One region of the uncultured Pseudomonas sp. genome, then DNA from elsewhere that is predicted to be linked to it. Evidence: predicted binding sites of a transcription regulator. Region 1 holds the regulator's gene; each other region holds the start of a gene.
What was found. Region 1 encodes sigma-54, which starts transcription at its own class of promoters, with help from an activator protein. Its sites were predicted from a motif close to ANTGGCATNNANNTTGCTNT; they were not measured.

Region 1 (3,012 bases):
CGTACATGTCGTTATGCTCGGCATTGGCGACCACTTCACCGCCTGCAATATGCAGGGTCGCTTCGATTTTCTGCTTGAGTTTCTCGACCTCCATGATGACTTGTACGTTGGTGATCTTGTCGAAGTGGCGTTCTAATCGGCCGAGTTTTTCGCCGATATAGTCGCGCAGGGCGTCGGTCACATCCAGCTGGTGTCCACTGATGTTGACTTGCATACCGCTTTCTCCTTGTTACCGTGTGTAAGAGACAGGCGAGAGGCCTGCCGCCGGAACACTGTGGCATGGAAGACGTAGGCAGAACGTATCAGGGTTTACGCTGATTGCTCAGAGCTGTATGGCTGTTGAGCGATAAGACCGAGCCTGACGTGTTCTGCGCGGTGCGATCTGTCTTCCTTGTTCTGCCGCTTAAATCAATCGTTTGCGCTCGCTGGAGGGCGCAATGCCGAGGGACTCACGGTATTTGGCGACCGTGCGGCGAGCGACTTGAATACCTTGTGCCTCCAGTAGACCAGCGATCTTGCTGTCACTCAACGGCTTTTTCGCATTTTCCGCTGCGACCAGTTTTTTGATGATGGCGCGGATCGCGGTGGACGAACATTCACCGCCTTCAGAGGTGCTGACGTGGCTGGAGAAGAAGTATTTCAGTTCGTAAATACCGCGCGGGGTGTGCATGAACTTTTGCGTGGTGACCCGCGAAATGGTTGATTCGTGCATGCCGACGGCTTCGGCGATGTCATGCAGAACCAGCGGCTTCATGGCCTCATCGCCATAGTCGAGGAAGCCGCGCTGGTGTTCGACGATCTGCGTGGCGACCTTCATCAGGGTTTCGTTGCGGCTTTGCAGGCTTTTGATAAACCAGCGCGCCTCTTGCAGCTGGTTGCGCATAAAGGTGTTGTCGGCGCTGGAGTCGGCACGCTTCACAAAACCGGCGTATTGCGCATTGACCCGCAGGCGCGGCATGGCCTCCTGGTTGAGCTCCACCAGCCAGCGTTCATTGTGTTTGCGCACGATCACGTCGGGCACCACGTATTCCGGCTCGCTGGATTCAATCTGCGAGCCGGGGCGCGGGTTGAGGCTCTGAATCAGGTCGATAACCTGGCGCAGCTCATCTTCCTTGAGCTTCATGCGGCGCATCAGTTGGCTGTAGTCGCGGCTGCCGAGGAGGTCGAGGTAGTCGCCGGTGAGGCGCTGGGCTTCGCTCATCCACGGTGTGTTTGCGGGCAGCTGGCGCAGTTGCAGGAGCAGGCATTCACCGAGGTTGCGTGCGGCAATGCCGGTGGGCTCGAACTGCTGAATACGGTGCAGCACGGCTTCGACTTCGTCGAGCTCGATGTCCAGTTCTGGGTCAAAGGCCTCAACCACTTCTTCCAGAGTCTCTTCCAAATAACCCTGTTCGTTGATGCAGTCGATCAAGGTTATGCCGATCAGGCGATCCTTGTCTGACATTGGGGCCAGATTGAGTTGCCAGAGCAGGTGGCTCTGTAGGCTCTCGCCACTGGATGTGCGGGTGGTGAAGTCCCACTCGTCGTCATCGTTGGTGCTGCTGGGTAGGCTACTGGCACTGGTCTGGTAGATGTCTTCCCAGGCGGTGTCGACCGGTAGTTCGTTCGGGATGCGGTCCCCCCAATCACCCTCTTCCAGGTTGTCCACGGTTTGTGTGGCTTCCTGGTAAGTGGTTTCTTGATAGGGCGTCTCGGGCTGCTCGTTGGGCGTCGCGCTTTCTGCGCCATCGGCCATGGGGTCCGAGTTGTCGAAATCATCGCCTTCTTCTTGGCGTTCGAGCATCGGGTTGGACTCCAAGGCTTCCTGGATCTCTTGTTGTAGATCCAGGGTCGACAGTTGGAGTAGGCGGATGGCCTGTTGCAGCTGCGGTGTCATCGTCAGCTGCTGGCCCATTCTCAGGACTAGCGATGGTTTCATTGCAGACCTTATTTACCGGCGTCTGTGCGCAATCCACTACAGGGCGTTTTTGAAAAACGCCACCAGGAAGCAAATTATATGCCTGACTCTAAAGGTTTTGCCTAGCCTTGGCTGCAGTAGGCTTGAGAAAAGCCGTGGTTACAGCCTGAACTCATGCCCCAGATACACTTCTTTCACGGTCTGGTTGGCCAGAATCGTCTCGGCATCACCTTCCGCAATCAGCTGGCCATCGCTGACGATATAAGCGATTTCGCAAATATCCAGGGTTTCGCGGACGTTATGGTCGGTGATCAGTACACCGATGCCTTTGGCCTTGAGGTGGTGGATGATCTGCTTGATATCACCGACTGAAATCGGGTCGACGCCGGCGAACGGCTCGTCGAGCAGAATGAATTTGGGGTTGGTCGCCAGGGCGCGAGCAATTTCCACGCGGCGGCGTTCACCACCGGACAGGCTCATGCCGAGGTTGTCGCGGATATGGCTGATGTGGAACTCCTGCAGCAAGCCTTCAAGTTCCTTGCGGCGAGCGGCGCCGTCGAGGTCCTTGCGGGTTTCCAGGATGGCCATGATGTTGTTGGCCACGCTGAGCTTACGGAAAATCGAGGCTTCCTGCGGCAGATAGCCAATGCCGGCGCGCGCACGGCCATGCATCGGCTGATGACTGACGTCGAGGTCATCAATCATCACGCGGCCTTGGTCGGCTTGTACCAGGCCGACGATCATGTAGAAACAGGTGGTTTTACCGGCTCCGTTGGGGCCCAGTAGACCAACGATCTGTCCACTGTCGATGCTCAGGCTGACGTCGCGCACGACCTGGCGGCCTTTGTAACTTTTGGCCAAGTGTTGGGCTTTCAATGTGGCCATTATTACTGCGCCTGCTGTTCGGCTGGTTTGTTCTTCGGCTGGATCACCATGTCGATACGCGGGCGTGGCGCAGTGACATTGGTGCCTGTGGCGCGGCCGGCGTTAACGATCTGGCGCTGGGTGTCATAGACGATTTTCTCGCCTTCGAAGGTGTTGCCTTCCTGGATTACCTTGGCCTGATCGATCAGCACCACGCGCTCGTTGGCCATGAAGTACTGGATGGTCAGGCC
Region 2 (3,012 bases), 390 kb from region 1:
TGGATGCGGTGGAGATGGTGCCGCCCAACGTCTACATCGACGCGCCGACCCTCAGCCCCGAGGTGCTCGACGAGCTGCGCGAGGCGCTGTTCAAGGTGCATGGCGTAAAAGCCGTGAGTATTGTCGACATCCTCCCCGGCCAGCGCCGCCATCTGCAACTCGACGCCCTACTCGCCGCCATGACCGATCCGGTGCTGGCAGTCGACAGCCAGGGCCGTGTGCTGCTGGCCAACCCGGCGTTGCTCGAACTGTGCGGCCAGCAGCCTGAGGGGCTGGGGATTGGCGAGTTGTTTGCCGACCCGCAGTTGCAGACCGAGATGCTAGCGCAGGGCTTTCGCCTGCCCATGCGCGAAATCACCCTCAACGGTCAGGCCCTGCTGCTGGATGCACAACCGATTAGCGAAAGTGTCGACGGCGGTGCGCGGCACCTGGCCGGCGGCCTGCTCAGCCTGTATGCGCCGAGCCGCATCGGCGAACGCCTGGCGGCGCTGCACCATGACCACGCCGAAGGATTTGATTCGCTGCTCGGTGATTCTGCGCCGATCCGCAGCCTGAAAACCCGCGCTCAGCGCGTTGCGACTCTGGATGCGCCGCTGCTGATCCAAGGCGAAACCGGCACCGGCAAGGAACTGGTGGCACGCGGCTGTCACGCCATGAGCACGCGACGTACTGCGCCGTTTCTGGCGTTGAACTGTGCGGCATTGCCGGAGAACCTCGCCGAAAGCGAGCTATTCGGCTACGCCCCCGGCGCCTTCACCGGTGCCCAGCGCGGCGGCAAGCCGGGGCTGTTGGAGCTGGCCAACCAGGGCACGGTATTCCTCGACGAAATCGGCGAAATGTCGCCTTACCTGCAAGCCAAGCTGCTGCGCTTTCTCAGCGACGGCACCTTCCGCCGGGTCGGCGGCGAGCGCGAGGTAAAGGTCAATGTGCGCATTCTCAGTGCCACCCACCGCGACCTGGAGCAGATGGTCAACGAAGGCGCGTTCCGCGAAGACCTGTTCTACCGCCTCAATGTACTCAACCTGGAAGTGCCGCCGCTGCGCGAGCGCGGCCAGGATATTCTGCTGCTGGCGCGGCATTTTATGCAGCAGGCCTGCGCGCAGATCCAACGCCTGCCCTGCCGGCTGACGCCGGACACCTACCCGGCCCTGCTGAGTAACCGCTGGCCGGGCAATGTGCGCCAGTTGCAGAACGTGATTTTCCGCGCGGCGGCCATTTGCGAAAGCAATCTGGTGCAGATCGATGACCTGGATATCGCCAGCACCGCAGTCGCCGCGCAACAAAACGAAGGCGACATACACAGCCTGGAAGCCGCCGTGGCTGAGTTCGAGAAAGCCTTGCTGGCCAAACTCTACCCCAGCCACCCCTCGACCCGGCAGCTGGCCACGCGCCTGCACACCTCGCACAGCGCCATCGCCATGCGCCTGCGCAAATACGGCATACCCGGCAACGGTTAACGGATGGGCGCGCTAATTGCGTGCGCCAACGCCCGAGACCATAGCGCGAGCAATGCTCCAGCCAGCATTCGCCACAGATAATTACCCACCTACCGCGACGGACTCATTGGTCACAGTCGCGGAAGAAATCCGAGCCTGGTCAACATACCTGTATATATTGAATGGGGACGCAGTGCGTATTCCAAGGCAGCTACGCGTGAGAAACCGAGGTTATAAACATCGAAGGCTAATGGTGCATTGATCCGCCTAGGGCTGGCAGAACCTTGGATTGTTGTGCCTGCATCTATTACTGCAACGCCTATTGAGCCCAGCTCAGGCAAGGCTGAATGCCAAGTGATGAGATTGACGAGTCAGGGTAAGTTTATTTGATTGAAAATTAAGGATCATGCTCATGGCATGGCGTTTGCTAGGTAAAGCAAGGGTGCGCCTTAGGAAGGAGTGAAAAATGCCCAAAAGTTTTTATGATGAGATGTACGACAACAAGGGTGACCCACGCGCCCATTACGAAAGCTTCTCTCGCTGGCTGGCGAATACGCCACCAGAGCTTTTGGCACAGCGCCGCCGTGAAGCAGATCTCTTGTTTCACCGCGCAGGTATAACCTTCACGCTTTATGGCGATGATCAGGGCACTGAACGCCTGATCCCCTTTGACACCATTCCACGCAGCATTCCACGCAGCGAATGGAAGATCATTGAGAGCGGCTGTATTCAGCGCGTGCAAGCGCTGAACATGTTCCTCACCGATCTGTATCACGATCAACGCATTATCAAAGCCGGCATCATCCCCCCCGAGCAGATCCTGGCCAACGAAGGCTATCAGATGGCGATGCAGGGCCTGGACCTGCACCGCAACCTCTACGCGCACATTGCCGGCGTAGACTTGGTGCGCGACGGCGATGGCACCTACTACGTACTGGAAGATAATTTGCGTACACCGAGCGGCGTCAGCTACATGCTGGAAGACCGCAAGATGATGATGCGCTTATTCCCGGAGCTGTTCGCCTCGCAACGTATAGCGCCGATTGATCACTACCCCAGCATGCTGCTCTCAACCTTGAAAAGCTCAAGCCCGGTTGATGATCCTTATGTTGTGGTGTTGACGCCAGGGCACTTCAACAGCGCCTACTTTGAACATGCATTTCTCGCCAGGGAAATGGGGGTCGAACTGGTCGAAGGTGCGGACCTGTTTGTACGTGACGACAAGGTGTTTATGCGCACCACCGCAGGGCCAAAGCAGGTCGATGTGATCTACCGGCGGCTGGACGATGCGTTCATGGACCCACTGGCGTTCAATCCGCAGTCAATGCTCGGTGTACCCGGGCTTTTGTCTGCTTATCGTTGCGGCAACGTATCCCTGGCTAATGCCCTTGGTACCGGCGTTGCTGATGACAAATCGATCTACCCCTACGTTCCGGAGATGATTCGTTTCTATCTGTCGGAAGAGCCAATTTTGGCCAACGTGCCGACCTGGCAATGCCGAAAAACCGCCGACTTGTCCCATGTGCTGGCGAATTTGCCGGAGCTGGTCGTCAAAGAAACCCAAGGTTCGGGTGGC
Region 3 (3,012 bases), 3.2 Mb from region 1:
CTCTTTGAAATGAGCGCTGACCAGACCGGAAAACTGTTCGGACACCTGAACCGGCCCGGGAAACTGGCCCAGGCTGGTCTGGATGTTGTTGGCTACCAGCTGCCAGCAGAGCAGAAAACCGAGGATGCCCAGCAGGGGCAAAATCATTGCCGGTGCCCAGCGTTTAACCAGCGCACTGCTGCGCGCTGACTTGAGAGTTGCAGTAATCGGGGTGGCGACGCTCGGGTTGCTCATCGTCCTGTCCTCAGTGTGGGAAGGAGCCAGCGAGCCGGCTCCGGGAAGCCAATTAGAGTTGCGTGTCGCCTTTGAGGCCGATCTTGAATTGCTCAAGGTAGGCATTCGGCTTGCGGCCGTCATAAGGCACACCATCAATGGTGTCGGTCAGCGGTGCACGGAAGCCGTCGTCATTTGCCGGCGGGAAATCGTTGGTGGTGAACTTGCCTTCGGCAACCAGTTCGGCGGCAGCTTCACGGTAGATCGCTGGCAGGTAAACCTGCTTGGCGGTCTCTAAGTACCAACTGTCCGGCTTGGCTTCGGCGATCTGCCCCCAGCGGCGCATTTGCGTCAGGTACCACACCGCATCGGAGTAATAGGGGTAGGTGGCGTTGTAGCGGAAGAACACGTTGAAATCGGGAACCTTGCGTTTGTCACCTTTCTCATACTCGAAGGTGCCGGTCATGGAGTTGGCGATCACCTTTGCATCGGCGCCCACGTACTCGGGGCGGGAAAGGATCTGCACCGCTTCTGCGCGATTGGCGTTGTTGTCGGCATCCAGCCAGTGCCCAGCGCGAATCAGCGCCTTGACCACACGCTTATGGGTTTCCGGGTTGGCGGCGGCCCAGCTTTTCGAAACGCCAAAAACCTTCTCCGACATATTTTTGCGGATGGAATAGTCGGCAACTACCGGCACGCCAATGCCTTTGAATACGGCCGCTTGGTTCCACGGTTCGCCGACGCTGTAACCGTGGATGGTGCCTGCTTCCAGGGTGGCTGGCATCTGCGGTGGCGGGGTCACCGAAAGCAGCGCCTTGGCGTCGATCTGGCCGCTGCTATCGCCTTTATGTGGCGCGTAATAACCCGGGTGGATGCCGCCAGCGGCGAGCCAATAGCGCAGCTCGTAGTTGTGCGTGGAGACCGGAAATACCATGCCGAGGTTGAAGCTTTTACCGTTGGCATTGAATGACTCGATCACCGGCTTAAGGGCATCGGCCTTGATCGGGTGTACGGGCTTGCCATCGGCCATGGGCACATGCGGCTTCATTTGATCCCAGACTGCATTGGAGACGGTGATGGCATTGCCGTTGAGGTCCATGGTGAAGGCGGTGACCACGTCGGCTTTAGTGCCGAAGCCGATGGTGGCGCCAATCGGCTGGCCGGAAAGCATGTGCGCCCCGTCCAGTTCGCCATCAATCACCCGGTCCAGCAGCACCTTCCAGTTGGCTTGGGCTTCGAGGGTCACGTAGAGCCCTTCATCCTCGAAAAAGCCTTTCTCATAAGCGATGGCTAACGGCGCCATATCAGTCAGCTTGATAAAGCCGAACTTAAGTTCATCCTTTTCCGGCTCTGCGGCCAGGGCGATCTGCAGACTTAACGGCGACAGCAGCATGATTGCGGCACAGCCAAGTCCAGACAGGGTTTTTTTCAGTAGCGAGCGGCGAGTGGTGGAGTGGCGCATAGTGCTTCCTCAAGTCCCAGAAACGAAAAAAGACGTCGCAGACAGCTCTGCCAGGTTTGGCTGAGTGTCTTTGACGTCTTTGTCAATTTCGTCCCGATCACCGCCGTTGGCGATCCGAAGACGTGTGTAGTGTCTAGGAGGTTATTTGCAAGGGCCTTGCCAGTTCCTTGCTGAGGGATGCCATGCGTGCTTAACCTGTTCGTATCGATACGGCCATGTGTAGCTGTGTAAGGTATTAATACGCATATAAATCATATGTTTAAGCTGAGAAATTAATCCTCGCTCGGGGCCTCCATGCTGACGTTTAAGCTTTTCTTAAAACCAGCTTTCAGCGTAATAGCGAGCCAATGCTGTGCAAACCGAGCCACCGCTGGCGACTTGTGCTTCGACTTGGTGCTGCGTAATCGACGTGTTTGTTGGTTGCAGCGGCCTAGCGCGCCAGCGCTTTACCCTGCGCCTCTTCCACAAGCGCCTTGAGCCAGCGCAGCACCTCCACGGCCTCCCAACGGGCGGGGTCGAACATGGCATAGGCCAGCCCCTGGTAGCCGACCACGTCCAGTTGCCGGTGATAGCCCGCCCGCTGTAGCAAGGCTTCAATCTCGGCAAAGCAGGTATTGAAGTGCACCCGTGTGAACGGCGTCTTGCCCTCGGTAACGATGCCTTCTAGTTGTAATTCTTTGACGATGCCCCGGATTTTTTCCAGGGGCATGCGGTTTACGCTGTCTTTCATCAGTAGGACGTCGCGCATCTGAATACTCCTGTTAGCACCTTGTACAGGCTCGTTTGCCGGTCTGTGCGGTTGGTTGGGTGGCATGGCCAAGGGTAGTTGAAAAATACTGTACAAATAAACAGTGTTCGATAATAGTAAGCCCAAGGCTTTAAGCGTACCTACTCGATCACTCGCGCCATTGGCTCGCTGAGCCAATGGCGGCAAGCACTGCAAAGGAGTCGCTAACAATGCAACAGATGCTGATGACACTTGTGCTGCTGGGTCTTTTGGCCGGCTGTGCGCAACCGCAACTGGATCAACCCCGAGCCAATGGCACCTACTTGGTGATCGAAAACAGCCAGGCCTGGGCCGTGCTGGTATTCGACGGCATACGTGTCGAAGAGCGTGGCACGGTGGTGGACGTAATCAAGCAACCGAGCGAGGGCTCAGCTGTCGCAGCCAGCTACGTGATCGAGACGGCCAACTGCGGCCGCGTGCAATGGCTGAGCGAACGTTCGGATGCAGCCGATGGCATGACTAACCGGATGTCATTGCACAGTAGCAATCAGTTGGGACAAAACGGCTGCGTGATTACTGATGGTCTTAGCCGAGTGTGGACAGTGTTGGA
Region 4 (3,012 bases), 3.1 Mb from region 1:
CTTCTGTGTACCGCTAAAGAGCAAGCAGGACGACTTTATCGGCCGCGCTGCCCTGCAACGGCGCAATGCCAGTCCACAACAGCGCTTGGTTGGGCTGGAGCTGGAGGGTAACGAGCCGGCCGCGCATGGCGATTGTGTTCGCGTTGGTCGAGCGCAAGTCGGTGTGATTACCAGTGCCACACGTTCACCGGTACTGGGCAAGAACATCGCCCTGTGCCGCCTGGCAATCGACTACTGCGAAGCCGGCACGGTCGTTGAAATCGGCAAACTCGACGGTTTACAGAAGCGCATTAACGCACGCGTTTCCAGTGGAACGGTCGCCTACGACCCGGATAAATCAAGGGTCCGGAGTTAACCACAAGGAACGGCGGGGAAATTGCTAGCGCTCTGGTCGTCATGCTTTGGCACCAGCTGCCAGCAGCGCAGTTTCCCTAAGAGGAGCATTAATCCATGTGGTTCAACAATAACGCCCGGCAGCTGGCTAGCGACCTCGCCAACGTGCTGACCCAGTTACCCGATCAGCACACCCATCAGGGTCAACAGCCTTCAGCGCTGCAACGCTACCCCCATTTACTCGCGGCCATCGAACGGCTCAGCCATCGCTGGCATACACACCATGCGCAGCACCAAGCCGAGCCTCTTGCGCCGCCACCGTGCTCCGCTGAGCAATATCAGCACTTACAGCAGCAACTCGACGATGCCAATCGGCATAACGAACAGCTCCAACAGCAACTTCAGCAAAACCATACACAACTGGCACACGCTGAGGCGCAACAGGTGCAATGGCAGCAGGACGAACAGGCGTGGCAACTGACCAAGCAAACCCTCACCGAAGGCTGCTGGGATCTAACCGTCGTTAAGGGTGATGCCGATCATCCCGACAACCTGATTTGCTGGTCCGAACAGTTCCGCAACCTGATCGGATACAACCGCACCGAGTTTACCGATGGCTGGGACAGCTTCTTTGCGGTGGTCAACCCCGACGACCTGAAGAAAGTTATGCAGGTCTTCGGTGACTTCATTGCTGACCCCAAAGGTCAACCCGCTTACGTCGTTGAATACCGCATGCAACACAAGCAGCGCGGCGAGCTTTGGTTCCGCGAGCGAGGTCGCTGCTTACGCAACAGCCAAGGCGTACTGCAACGTGTGATCGGAGCGGTACGCGAAATCACCGATGAAAAAGCCGCTGAAGATTTTCGCAAGCGCGAACAGAGCAACATCAAAAGCACCTACACCCAGATCGCCCAAGTAGCAGGCGTCATTAAGGGTATTGCGGATCAAACCAACTTGCTCGCACTCAACGCCGCCATCGAAGCCGCTCGCGCTGGCGAACAGGGTCGCGGCTTCGCTGTAGTCGCCGATGAGGTGCGCACGCTGGCCAAGCGCACCCAGGATTCGGTGCAACAGATTCAAACCATGTTGCAGCAACGCAACTAAACGCTGGGTGCTGAGCCGCCCGATGACCCAAGAGCAGGCGCGCCCCACGGGAAACGAACAGTAATGGGGCTTTTTCGCCGCCAACCAGTAGCGCTAACCCGCAGAGTTGCGCTTTTTGCGGACAAATAGAGAAATGGCACAGGCCTTGCACTTTCTCAAAGGGAACTTTTCTTAACCCAAGATAAATTAAAGGCCCACTCGCACCTACTCAACACTCGACCTGCCGAATACAAATCCACTTCTGAAAACTGCATCGAGGACTCAACAATGGAACAGGCCACCCCCACACTGGAAGAGCTACAACAGCTCATTCAGATGTCTAACACCATCAATATGGAAATTTTTTATTGGTGGTGTATCGCCTTGATGATGGTGATCCACGCTGGATTCCTGTCCTACGAAATTGGCGCCTCACGCCTGAAAAACGCCCTGACCGCGGGCGTCAAAAACATTCTGGCGTTCGCCTTCATTGTGCCGACGTTCTTTTTCTTCGGCTGGTGGATCTACAACGGCTTTTCCGGTGGACTGATCCCTGACCTGGACGGTGCCGCCGCCAGCTTGCCGTGGGCCAGTAGCATGGGGCCGAACATCACTGACAACGCCACCGGTATTTTCTGGGCCGCTTTTGTCCTGTTCGCCGCCACCACGGCATCGATCATGTCCGGTGCGCTTATCGAGCGAACCCGCATGAGTGCCTTTATCGTGCTGGCCATCATTCTGGGTTCGGGCGTCTGGATCCTGGGGGCCGCGTGGAGTTGGCATCCAGCCGGCTGGCTGACCACCGAGTGGGGCTTCCATGACGTCGGTGCTGCCGGCTGCGTGCACACCATCGCGGGTTTCTTCACCCTGGGCGTGGTGATGAACGTAGGTGCTCGTATTGGGCGCTTCAATGCCGATGGCAGCTCGAATAACATCGTTGGTCACAGCATGCCGATGAGCGTGATTGGCCTGATGCTGGTTATCGTCGGTTTCTTCGGTTTCCTCGGTGGTTGCATCATCTATAACGGCGGCGGTCAGTGGACCAACATCTATGGTCAGCCAGCCACCCTCTCGGCATTTGCCTTCAACACCTTGATGGGTTTTTCCGGCGGTTTGATCGGTGCTTACCTGACCACTCGCGAGCCTTTCTGGATGATGTCCGGTGGACTGATCGGCATTGTTTCTGTGGCCCCAGGTTTGGACGTTTACTACCCACCGTTAGCCTTTGTTATTGGTATGGGTGTTGCCGCTGCCGCACCGCTGGTGCACAAGTTCTTGGGCAAGCGTGGTATCGATGATGCCGTTGGCGCATTCGCCGTCCATGGCTTCGGTGGCTTTGCCGGCCTGGTGCTCAGCGGTATTTTTATCGCGGGCTACCCGAACGTGATCGAAGGCTCCCCCGCCGTCAACTTCCTCGGCCAAACCGGCGGCGCAATCGTACTGGCTGCACTGGGCTTCATCCCTGGCTATTTCATCTCGCTGCTGATGAAGAAAATGGGCGTTCTACGCGTACCTGCGCATGCTGAAGAACGTGGTCTGGACCTGGTAGAAGTACCGGCTCAAGCCTACCCAGAATGGGCCATCACGGGTGCCAGC

Region 2: a site for sigma-54 is predicted at 1,848-1,867, ahead of Q0V31_RS00415 (circularly permuted type 2 ATP-grasp protein). Genes of this name have one in related genera too.
Region 3: a site for sigma-54 is predicted at 1,820-1,839, ahead of Q0V31_RS17220 (CmpA/NrtA family ABC transporter substrate-binding protein). Genes of this name have one in related genera too.
Region 4: a site for sigma-54 is predicted at 1,570-1,589, ahead of Q0V31_RS16880 (ammonium transporter). Genes of this name have one in related genera too.

The regions. Positions count from the first base shown of each region.
Region 1 covers NZ_OX044366.1:472,168-475,179, reverse strand. Annotated here, with positions in the region: gene raiA (ribosome-associated translation inhibitor RaiA) at 1-214, opposite strand, end outside; gene Q0V31_RS02305 (RNA polymerase factor sigma-54) at 404-1,918, opposite strand; gene lptB (LPS export ABC transporter ATP-binding protein) at 2,057-2,782, opposite strand; gene lptA (lipopolysaccharide transport periplasmic protein LptA) at 2,785-3,012, opposite strand, start outside.
Region 2 covers NZ_OX044366.1:82,295-85,306, forward strand. Annotated here, with positions in the region: gene Q0V31_RS00410 (sigma-54-dependent transcriptional regulator) at 1-1,457, shown strand, start outside; gene Q0V31_RS00415 (circularly permuted type 2 ATP-grasp protein) at 1,903-3,012, shown strand, end outside.
Region 3 covers NZ_OX044366.1:3,690,400-3,693,411, reverse strand. Annotated here, with positions in the region: gene Q0V31_RS17225 (ABC transporter permease) at 1-234, opposite strand, end outside; gene Q0V31_RS17220 (CmpA/NrtA family ABC transporter substrate-binding protein) at 287-1,675, opposite strand; gene Q0V31_RS17215 (transcriptional regulator) at 2,106-2,423, opposite strand; gene Q0V31_RS17210 (hypothetical protein) at 2,633-3,012, shown strand, end outside.
Region 4 covers NZ_OX044366.1:3,610,911-3,613,922, forward strand. Annotated here, with positions in the region: gene Q0V31_RS16870 (aminomethyltransferase family protein) at 1-355, shown strand, start outside; gene Q0V31_RS16875 (methyl-accepting chemotaxis protein) at 451-1,437, shown strand; gene Q0V31_RS16880 (ammonium transporter) at 1,705-3,012, shown strand, end outside.